2 linked regions of the Mesorhizobium onobrychidis genome follow. The protein of the gene in region 1 interacts with the protein of each later gene in a pairwise test. Links are inferred from orthologs where the notes say so. Each region holds a gene or a part of one and is shown on either strand. Other genes may lie near its edges.

Region 1 (3,641 bases):
GGCGTCCGGCATCGGCGCGACCGTCCCCGGCCTGGTCGGGACCGATCCGATCCCGGTCTGGTTCGGCGAGGATCAGGGCCGCTATCTCTTGACGCTGTCGATCGATCCGCAGAGCAAGGAATGGGATGCAATTCGCGAAGAGCAGAGCAAGCTCGGCATCTTTGCGCCGTGGATCGGCTCGACCGGCGGCAATGACCTGAAACTCGGCGAGGCACGGGCGATCCCTGTCAGCGAATTGACCGCTACCCACGAATCCTGGTTTCCTCGCTTCATGGCAAATGAGGTCGTGGACCCGTGATATGATCGAGTGGGGTCGTTTGGGTGTGGTTCATCCGCCATTTCGATCATATTTATGAGATCACGACCTGAACAAGGAATCCTCGCATGGCAATGGACGCGCACGACATCGAACGGCTGATCAAGGAAGGCATTCCGGACGCCAAGGTGACGATCCGCGACCTGGCCGGTGACGGCGACCATTATGCGGCCGAGGTGGTGGCCGAAAGCTTTCGCGGCAAAAGCCGCGTCCAGCAGCATCAGATGGTCTATGACGCGCTGAAGGGCAATATGGGCGGCGTGCTGCACGCGCTCGCTTTGCAGACCAGTGTGCCGGACTGAGCTTCGGCGTCCAACCCCTCGTTACTTTTTCGCCGAGACGGCAATCATCGGCCCTGCCGGATATTTTTCGCCGACGATCGATCTCTGGCCATTCGACCGCGCCGAGACCGCCCGTCGAAGAAAAGCGCGTTGGGACAGTGCAGCGCATCGCGGAACAGGCGTGCAAAGCTGCCGAGACTGACTTGCGAGCACCAGATCGCGATTGCCTGAGCCAGAAGATCAAGGCCAGCGTAACGGGCACAATACCAATCAGGATTGCCGCGCCATCTCGCCTTTTATCGCTTCCTTGGGAAAATAGCTGGCCGATGCTCTTGGCCCAATATCAAGCCATCCTTTGCGCCATTTGCGTGACGATGCGGCAAACGTCTTGTTTCAGGCAACCTATGGGTTTATTTGAAAGGCATGTTTCGAGCCCGACTCCCGCGGGCATGAAAGGATTCTCTATGAGCGGTATCAACGACTACATCGACAGCGAAGTGAAGGGCAACGACGTCGTCCTTTTCATGAAGGGCACGCCCGGTTTCCCGCAATGCGGGTTTTCCGGTCAGGTCGTGCAGATCCTCGACTACATCGGGGCCGACTACAAGGGCGTCGACGTGCTGACCTCGGCCGAGCTACGGCAAGGTATCAAGGAATATTCCAACTGGCCGACGATCCCTCAACTCTACGTCAAGGGTGAATTCGTTGGCGGCTGCGACATCATCCGCGAGATGTTCCAGGCAGGCGAACTTCAGACGTTCCTCGTCGAAAAGGGCGTGGGCGTAAAAGGCGCCGCCTGAATTTTGTTTGCGCATGATCCTTTCCGAAATCGATCCCGATTTCGGGGTCATGCGCTAAACGCCGGGCCAGCCCCCACCTCGGCAGACTGAGTACCTCCCCCGTATTGGGGCCTAAGACGAATGAATGCGCTGGTGCGCCGGCGCTTTTCGTTTGAAGATCGGACTTTGCCGTGGATCAGCATGCACAAGCGCCGGAGGCAAGCACCTTGCCTATTCCGCGCTGGGAATTCATCGCGCTTTGCGCTGCGTTGATGGCGCTCAACTCGCTGGCCATCGACATCATGCTGCCGGCGCTGCAGCAGATCGGCGCTTCGCTGGGCGTGGAAAATGAAAACCACCGCCAATATGTGATTGCCGCCTATATTCTGGGCTTTGGCGGCGGGCAGCTCTTCTTCGGGCCGATCTCGGACCGTTTCGGACGCCGTGCTCCGCTCGTCGTAGGACTGGTGATCTATGTCGCGGCGGCGGCTGCGGCGGCAATCGCCCCGTCATTCGCTATTCTTCTTCTGTGCAGGCTGGTGCAAGGCATTGGTGCGGCGGCCACGCGCGTCATCGCCGTCTCGATCGTGCGCGACACGTTCGAAGGTCGCCGCATGGCTGAGGTGATGTCGCTGATCTTCATGGTGTTCATGGCCATTCCGGTGGTGGCGCCAGGCATCGGCCAGTTCATCATGCTGTTTGCGACCTGGCACTGGATCTTCATCACCATGGCGGCGGGCGCGCTGATCGTCTCGGCCTGGTCGCTGCTGCGCCTGCCCGAAACGCTGCGTCCCGAACATCGCCGGCCGCTGACGGCATCATCCGTCCTTGGCGGTTTCCGCATCGTGCTGACCAATCGCATGGCGCTCTGCTACGCCTTTGCCAGCACCTTCATCTTCGCGGCCATGTTCGGCTTCATCGCCTCGGCACAGCAGATCTACGTCGATGTGTTCAAAGTCGGCGAGATGTTCCCGGTGATTTTCGCAGGGATCGCCGGCGTGCTCTCCTTTTCGAGCTATCTGAATTCGCGCCTTGTCGGCCGCATCGGCATGCGCCGCCTATCGCAAAGCGCGCTGCTCTTGTTTCTGGCCATCAGCCTCGCCTGGCTGGTCGTTTCCATCCAAATGAAGATGCCGCTCTGGCTTTTCATCACCTTCTTTGCCTGCACGATGGTCCCGTTCGGCGCACTCGGCGCGAATTTCAACGCACTCGCCATGGAGCCGCTCGGCCAATTGGCCGGGACAGCGTCGTCCATTCTGGGTTTTATGCAGACCTTCCTCGGCGGCGTGCTCGGCACGCTGATCGGCCAAGCCTTCAACGGCACGGTGACGCCCTTGGCCGCCGGATTCTGCAGCGTTTCGCTTGGCGCATTGGTGATGGTGCTGATCGCCGAGCGCGGCAAATTCTTCCAGCCGCAGAACCCGCCGGTTTAATGCACATTGCCGGACCCGCTCTAGGATTCACCCCCACTCGCTGCTGTGAAGCGAGGGAACAGCGTACGCCCTGCGATCGCTCCACCCATGCGGTCCGAAACGGGCAGTGGCAGGGCCTTATCGAGAGCCTCGAGGACGGAGGCGACGAAGGCCCGGTTGAGGCTGCCATCATCCCCTAGACTAAACGGGCAGTTCCACAGGAGAAGCGGACGTTGGGACGTTATCTGCCGAACTTCCGGTTTTGGCGCAACCCCGACCTCCAGCGTCATCGCCGCCGATGTCTGCTTTCGGAAGCGGAAGCTGATCTCTACGGCCGACATGGGGCGCAAAGCGGTCATTGCGCGCCGCGCGATGAGTCGCCAATGGGGTCCATCTCAAGATCTTGGCGCGAGTTGGACGACAGCATCATCCGCCTGACCAAGCGATAGGGGAACTAGTTCACAGTTCGGAATCGGCTAAGTAGTTGTAATTGTTAAATGCAGAACCTGTGAACCAAAATGCGGTGGTTCACAGCTTCGGAGAAAAATCGCTTGAAGAGAACGCTATGGCCCTCTCAGCCTCCGATGCAGTTCACAGGTTTTCTGTCGGAACCGCGCAGAACACGGGGATTCCGAGCGGCAGCACGGCAATCGGAGAATAGTTCCGCAGACCGACTGGCGGAGGGAAGGGTGCTGGAATCCAACATTCTCCACATCGGGCCGGTCGATCCGCGAGGCCGCCGCCACATAGTCATGGACCGGACGCCCAACAGCAAAATTCTTTCACTCGATGTCGAGGTGGAGACCGAGCAACTGCTGAAGAACGAGAAGGCGGCCGGCTATTTTGTGGTCAG
Region 2 (3,663 bases), 3.3 Mb from region 1 along the record:
GCACAGCGCGACATTGTGCTGGTAGGCCCAGGGCAGGATGCCGTCGCGGAATTCGGTGATCTGCAGCCCTTCCTTGACGACGATGGCGTCTTTGCCGACGAGGTCGATGCGGCTGACATGACTGTCGAGATTGACGCGCACCATAGGCCAGTTGAGGCGGGCGGCGACCTGCTCGATATGCGTCGACTTGCCGGTGCCGTGATAGCCCGACACCATGACGCGGCGGTTGTAGGCAAAGCCGGCGAGGATCGCCATCGTCGTGTTCTTGTCGAACAGGTAGTCGGGATCGATGTCGGGCACATGCTCGCTCGTCACCGAATAGGCCGGCACCACCATCTTGGACTCGAAGCCAAATTTCTCCTTCACCGGCACGGTGGTGTCGGGCAGGTTGGCGATGTCGCGATCGACCTTGTTCATCTTTATCAACGTCTCCACGGGCGAAACGCCGCGTTTCGCCGGCAATCGATTTTGTTCGGGGGCGGTCTTAAAGCCTTTTCCAACCTTATGAAAGTTGGAAAACGACACGGACCGTAAGGTCGCTCAGCACAATCCTGCCTGCTTGAGCACGCGATAGGCCTGGAGCACATCGCGGAACCGGTCTTCCGAACCTCTGTCGCCGCCATTCGCATCGGGATGGTGGCGTTTCACCAGTTCCTTATAACGCGCCTTGATGTCCTTGCCAGTCGCCTTTGTATCAAGGCCAAGCGTTTCCAGCGCCTTGGCCTCAAGCGGCTTGGCTTTGCGCTCGCGGGCTTCGCGCGGATCCTTCGGACCTTTGAACAGGTCGAACGGATCGCGCATGCGGTTGTAATAGCCGGCGCGGCCGGAACGCTGCTGGGCGAAATCGGGCGAGGAGCGCGTCGAGGCGCCGTTGACGCCCATCTTCCATGTCGGCCGGTGGCCGGTCATCGCTTCCTTCTGAAAGCGGGCGATCTCGGTATCGGGGACACCGGAGAAATAATTGAAGCCCTTGTTGTACTCGCGCACATGATCGAAGCAGAACTGAAAATACTCGCCCTCCTTCATGCGTCCGACCGGCGCGCGATGGGTGCCGGCCTCCTTGCAACCGTCCCACTGGCAGATCGGCGAGCGCGACTTCAGCTCCGCATCCTTCTCCGGGCGGATGCGGATTTTCTCGAAATATTTGGGGTACGGTTTCATCTCACCCATTTATGGGCTGTTCGCCGGTGCGAAACAAGAATTGACATTTTCGCGATGATCGCCCTAACCGCTGAATCGCGGCATAAAGCGGGCGATCGGCGAATTTTGTCGCGGCGGCGGCACCGCGCGTCCTTCTGGACGCGCAAAGGGCACCGATTTTCGGGGGTCATGCGCGGGCCATATGTGGTGAAGGGAAGTACGAATGTCCATACAGTCAACGATGGAAGGCAAGTTGAAGAAGGCGTTCTCGCCGGAGCGACTGGTCATCATCAACGAAAGCCATCTGCATGCCGGCCATCACCATCAGGACTCCGATCATCACGGCACCTATGACGGCACCGGCGAGACGCATTTCCGCGTCCGCATCGTCTCCTCGGCCTTTGCCGGCATGAGCCGCATCGAGCGCCACCGCGCGGTCAACGCATTGCTGGCCGAGGAGCTGAAGGCTGGTGTCCACGCGCTGGCGATCGAGCCGGCCGCGCCGGACGAAAAGACGCGCTGGTAAGTTTCCAAGGCGGGTCGCGAATCCCGGTCAGATCAATGCTTCGATGAGAAACGGCCCGGGGCGGGACATGGCGCTGTCCAGCAGCGCGTCGAACCGCTCGCAAGTCTCGGCGCGGGCGGCTTCTACACCCATGCCATTTGCCAGCGAAACCCAGTCCAGCGCCGGTTGGTCGAGATCAAGCATGCGTCTGGCATTCTCGCCAACAGCATTCACGCCGACATTGCGCATTTCGCCATGCAGGATCGCGTAGGTTCGGTTCGAGAAAACGATCGTGACCACGTCGAGCTTTTCCCTTGCCTGCGTCCACAACCCCTGCACGGTATACATCCCGCTGCCATCCGCCTCCAGGTTGACGACCTTGCGGCCGGGACAGGCAATCGCCGCCCCGGTTGCCAGCGGGATGCCTCCACCTATCGATCCACCGGTGGTCATCATGTAGTCGTGCGGCGCTGCGAAGGCCGATAGGGCGAAGTAGCGTCGCGCCGAAGTGACGGCCTCGTCGCAGACGATGGCATTGGCGGGAAGTCTTCTCGCCACCAAAAGCGCCATTGCATCGTCGGTCAGCTTACCGCGCGGGGTTGACTCGTCGGGAAAGGCCGTGGCGATGGGAAGCTGCCGCGATGGCCTGACGCCAAGTTCCTCGCGAAGCGCCGCCAGCGCCGCCTTCAAATCCTCGCCGTGCGCGGCCAGCGTCAATACATCACAACCCTCACGGACGAGCCGTCCCGGCTTTCCCGGATATGCAAAGAAGGCCACCGGTTCCTTGGCGCCGACAAGGATCAGGACATCGATGTCGTCGAGCAAGGCCCGGGCGGCGTCGATCGGATAGGGGATGCGCACGGGCGCGACACGGCCACGGCCGCGCTCCATGCGCGCGATCAGAACCTCGCCAAACACGCGAACATCCATCGCCGCCGAGATCTGGCCGGCGATCTCGAGCGCATCGGCGCGCGCCGCGAGCCCACGCACGACGATGCCCGCGCGCCCTGGAGCGGCACGTATCGCTTCGGCAATCTTGCGGACAACACTCATGTCGACCGAAGGCGACAGGGGAAGCTCCACCGTGGCCAACGAGACCGGGCTGGCATCGCCCCAAGCCGCGTCCGCCGGCAGGATCAAGGTCGCGATGCCCGGAGGCATCAGCGAGGCGCGAAAAGCCGCTTGCGCGGCGGGCGCGATGTCGGCCGGACCCGCGATGCGACGGACCCAGTTCGACATCGGCGCCGCGAGGCTTTCGATGTCGCTGGTAAGCGGCGCGTCAAGTTCAAGATGATAAGAAGCATGATCGCCGACAATGTTGATCATCGGAATGCGGGCGCGCCGGGCATTGTGGATATTGGCCAATCCATTGGCCAGTCCAGGGCCGGTGTGGAGCAGCGTCGCGGCCGGCCGGTCGGTCATCCGGGCGTAACCGTCGGCAGCTCCCGTCACCACGCCCTCGAACAGGCCGAGCACACAGCGCATTTCGGGCTTGCGGTCGAGCGCCGCGACGAAATGCATTTCAGAGGTGCCGGGGTTAGCGAAGCAGACGTTCACGCCGTTCGCCAAAAGCACGTCGCACAGGACGTCGGCCCCATTCATGAACTTCTCCCTCGCATGTCGACCGAACGGCAATTGAGCTGGCATACGCCCCGAGAGCAATATCCCGCCGCCGACTTTGACATGATCCAGCTTGAAGGGCGGCCGCGATCGCGGTGGACATCGAAAAGCCAGGCGAAGCGATCGCCAGCGAAATCAGACGATCGTCGCCTTCAGGAAAATCATCACCGCTGCGGTCAGGGCATCGCCCTCCTCGCCGAAATCGCGATTGATCGACATGTGCGAATAGGCGCTGCCGTCGAACAGCGTGACCTCGGTCCCGGTGGCGCGCAAACGCTCGGCGAAGGCCCTGGAATCCTGTTCCCTCCCCTGTGCGCGCGAATAGGCGACAAAGGTCGGCGGATGTTTGCGGCTCCCGACATGGGTCGCAGGCGACAGTGCGCGCCACTGCGCCGGGT

Evidence for each region.
Region 2: the proteins of grxD (region 1) and IHQ72_RS07260 interact in binary tests that used the Escherichia coli proteins (3 or more experiments, as listed by UniProt). The link is inferred for Mesorhizobium onobrychidis from one-to-one orthologs.

What each region holds. Positions count from the first base shown.
Region 1 is NZ_CP062229.1:4,741,368-4,745,008, forward strand. The notes cover bases 1-2,729. They hold grxD (Grx4 family monothiol glutaredoxin), read left to right. Parts: upstream 1-1,061; coding sequence 1,062-1,397; downstream 1,398-2,729. Other genes in these bases: purL (phosphoribosylformylglycinamidine synthase subunit PurL), read left to right, coding at 1-298; IHQ72_RS23635 (BolA/IbaG family iron-sulfur metabolism protein), read left to right, coding at 385-618; IHQ72_RS23645 (multidrug effflux MFS transporter), read left to right, coding at 1,649-2,729. In the rest of the region: more of IHQ72_RS23645, read left to right, coding at 2,730-2,809; IHQ72_RS37510 (UCP034077 family protein), read right to left, coding at 2,830-3,147; IHQ72_RS23650 (hypothetical protein), read left to right, coding at 3,478-3,641. UniProt on the Escherichia coli protein: Monothiol glutaredoxin involved in the biogenesis of iron-sulfur clusters.
Region 2 is NZ_CP062229.1:1,477,648-1,481,310, reverse strand. The notes cover bases 264-3,014. They hold IHQ72_RS07260 (BolA family protein), read left to right. Parts: upstream 264-1,363; coding sequence 1,364-1,666; downstream 1,667-3,014. Other genes in these bases: IHQ72_RS07255 (acetolactate synthase large subunit), read right to left, coding at 1,694-3,014; IHQ72_RS07265 (J domain-containing protein), read right to left, coding at 541-1,170; cobS (cobaltochelatase subunit CobS), read right to left, coding at 264-417. In the rest of the region: more of cobS, read right to left, coding at 1-263; more of IHQ72_RS07255, read right to left, coding at 3,015-3,247; IHQ72_RS07250 (alpha/beta hydrolase), read right to left, coding at 3,401-3,663. UniProt on the Escherichia coli protein: Transcriptional regulator that plays an important role in general stress response. Has many effects on cell morphology, cell growth and cell division. Acts by regulating the transcription of many genes, including dacA (PBP-5), dacC (PBP-6), ampC and mreB.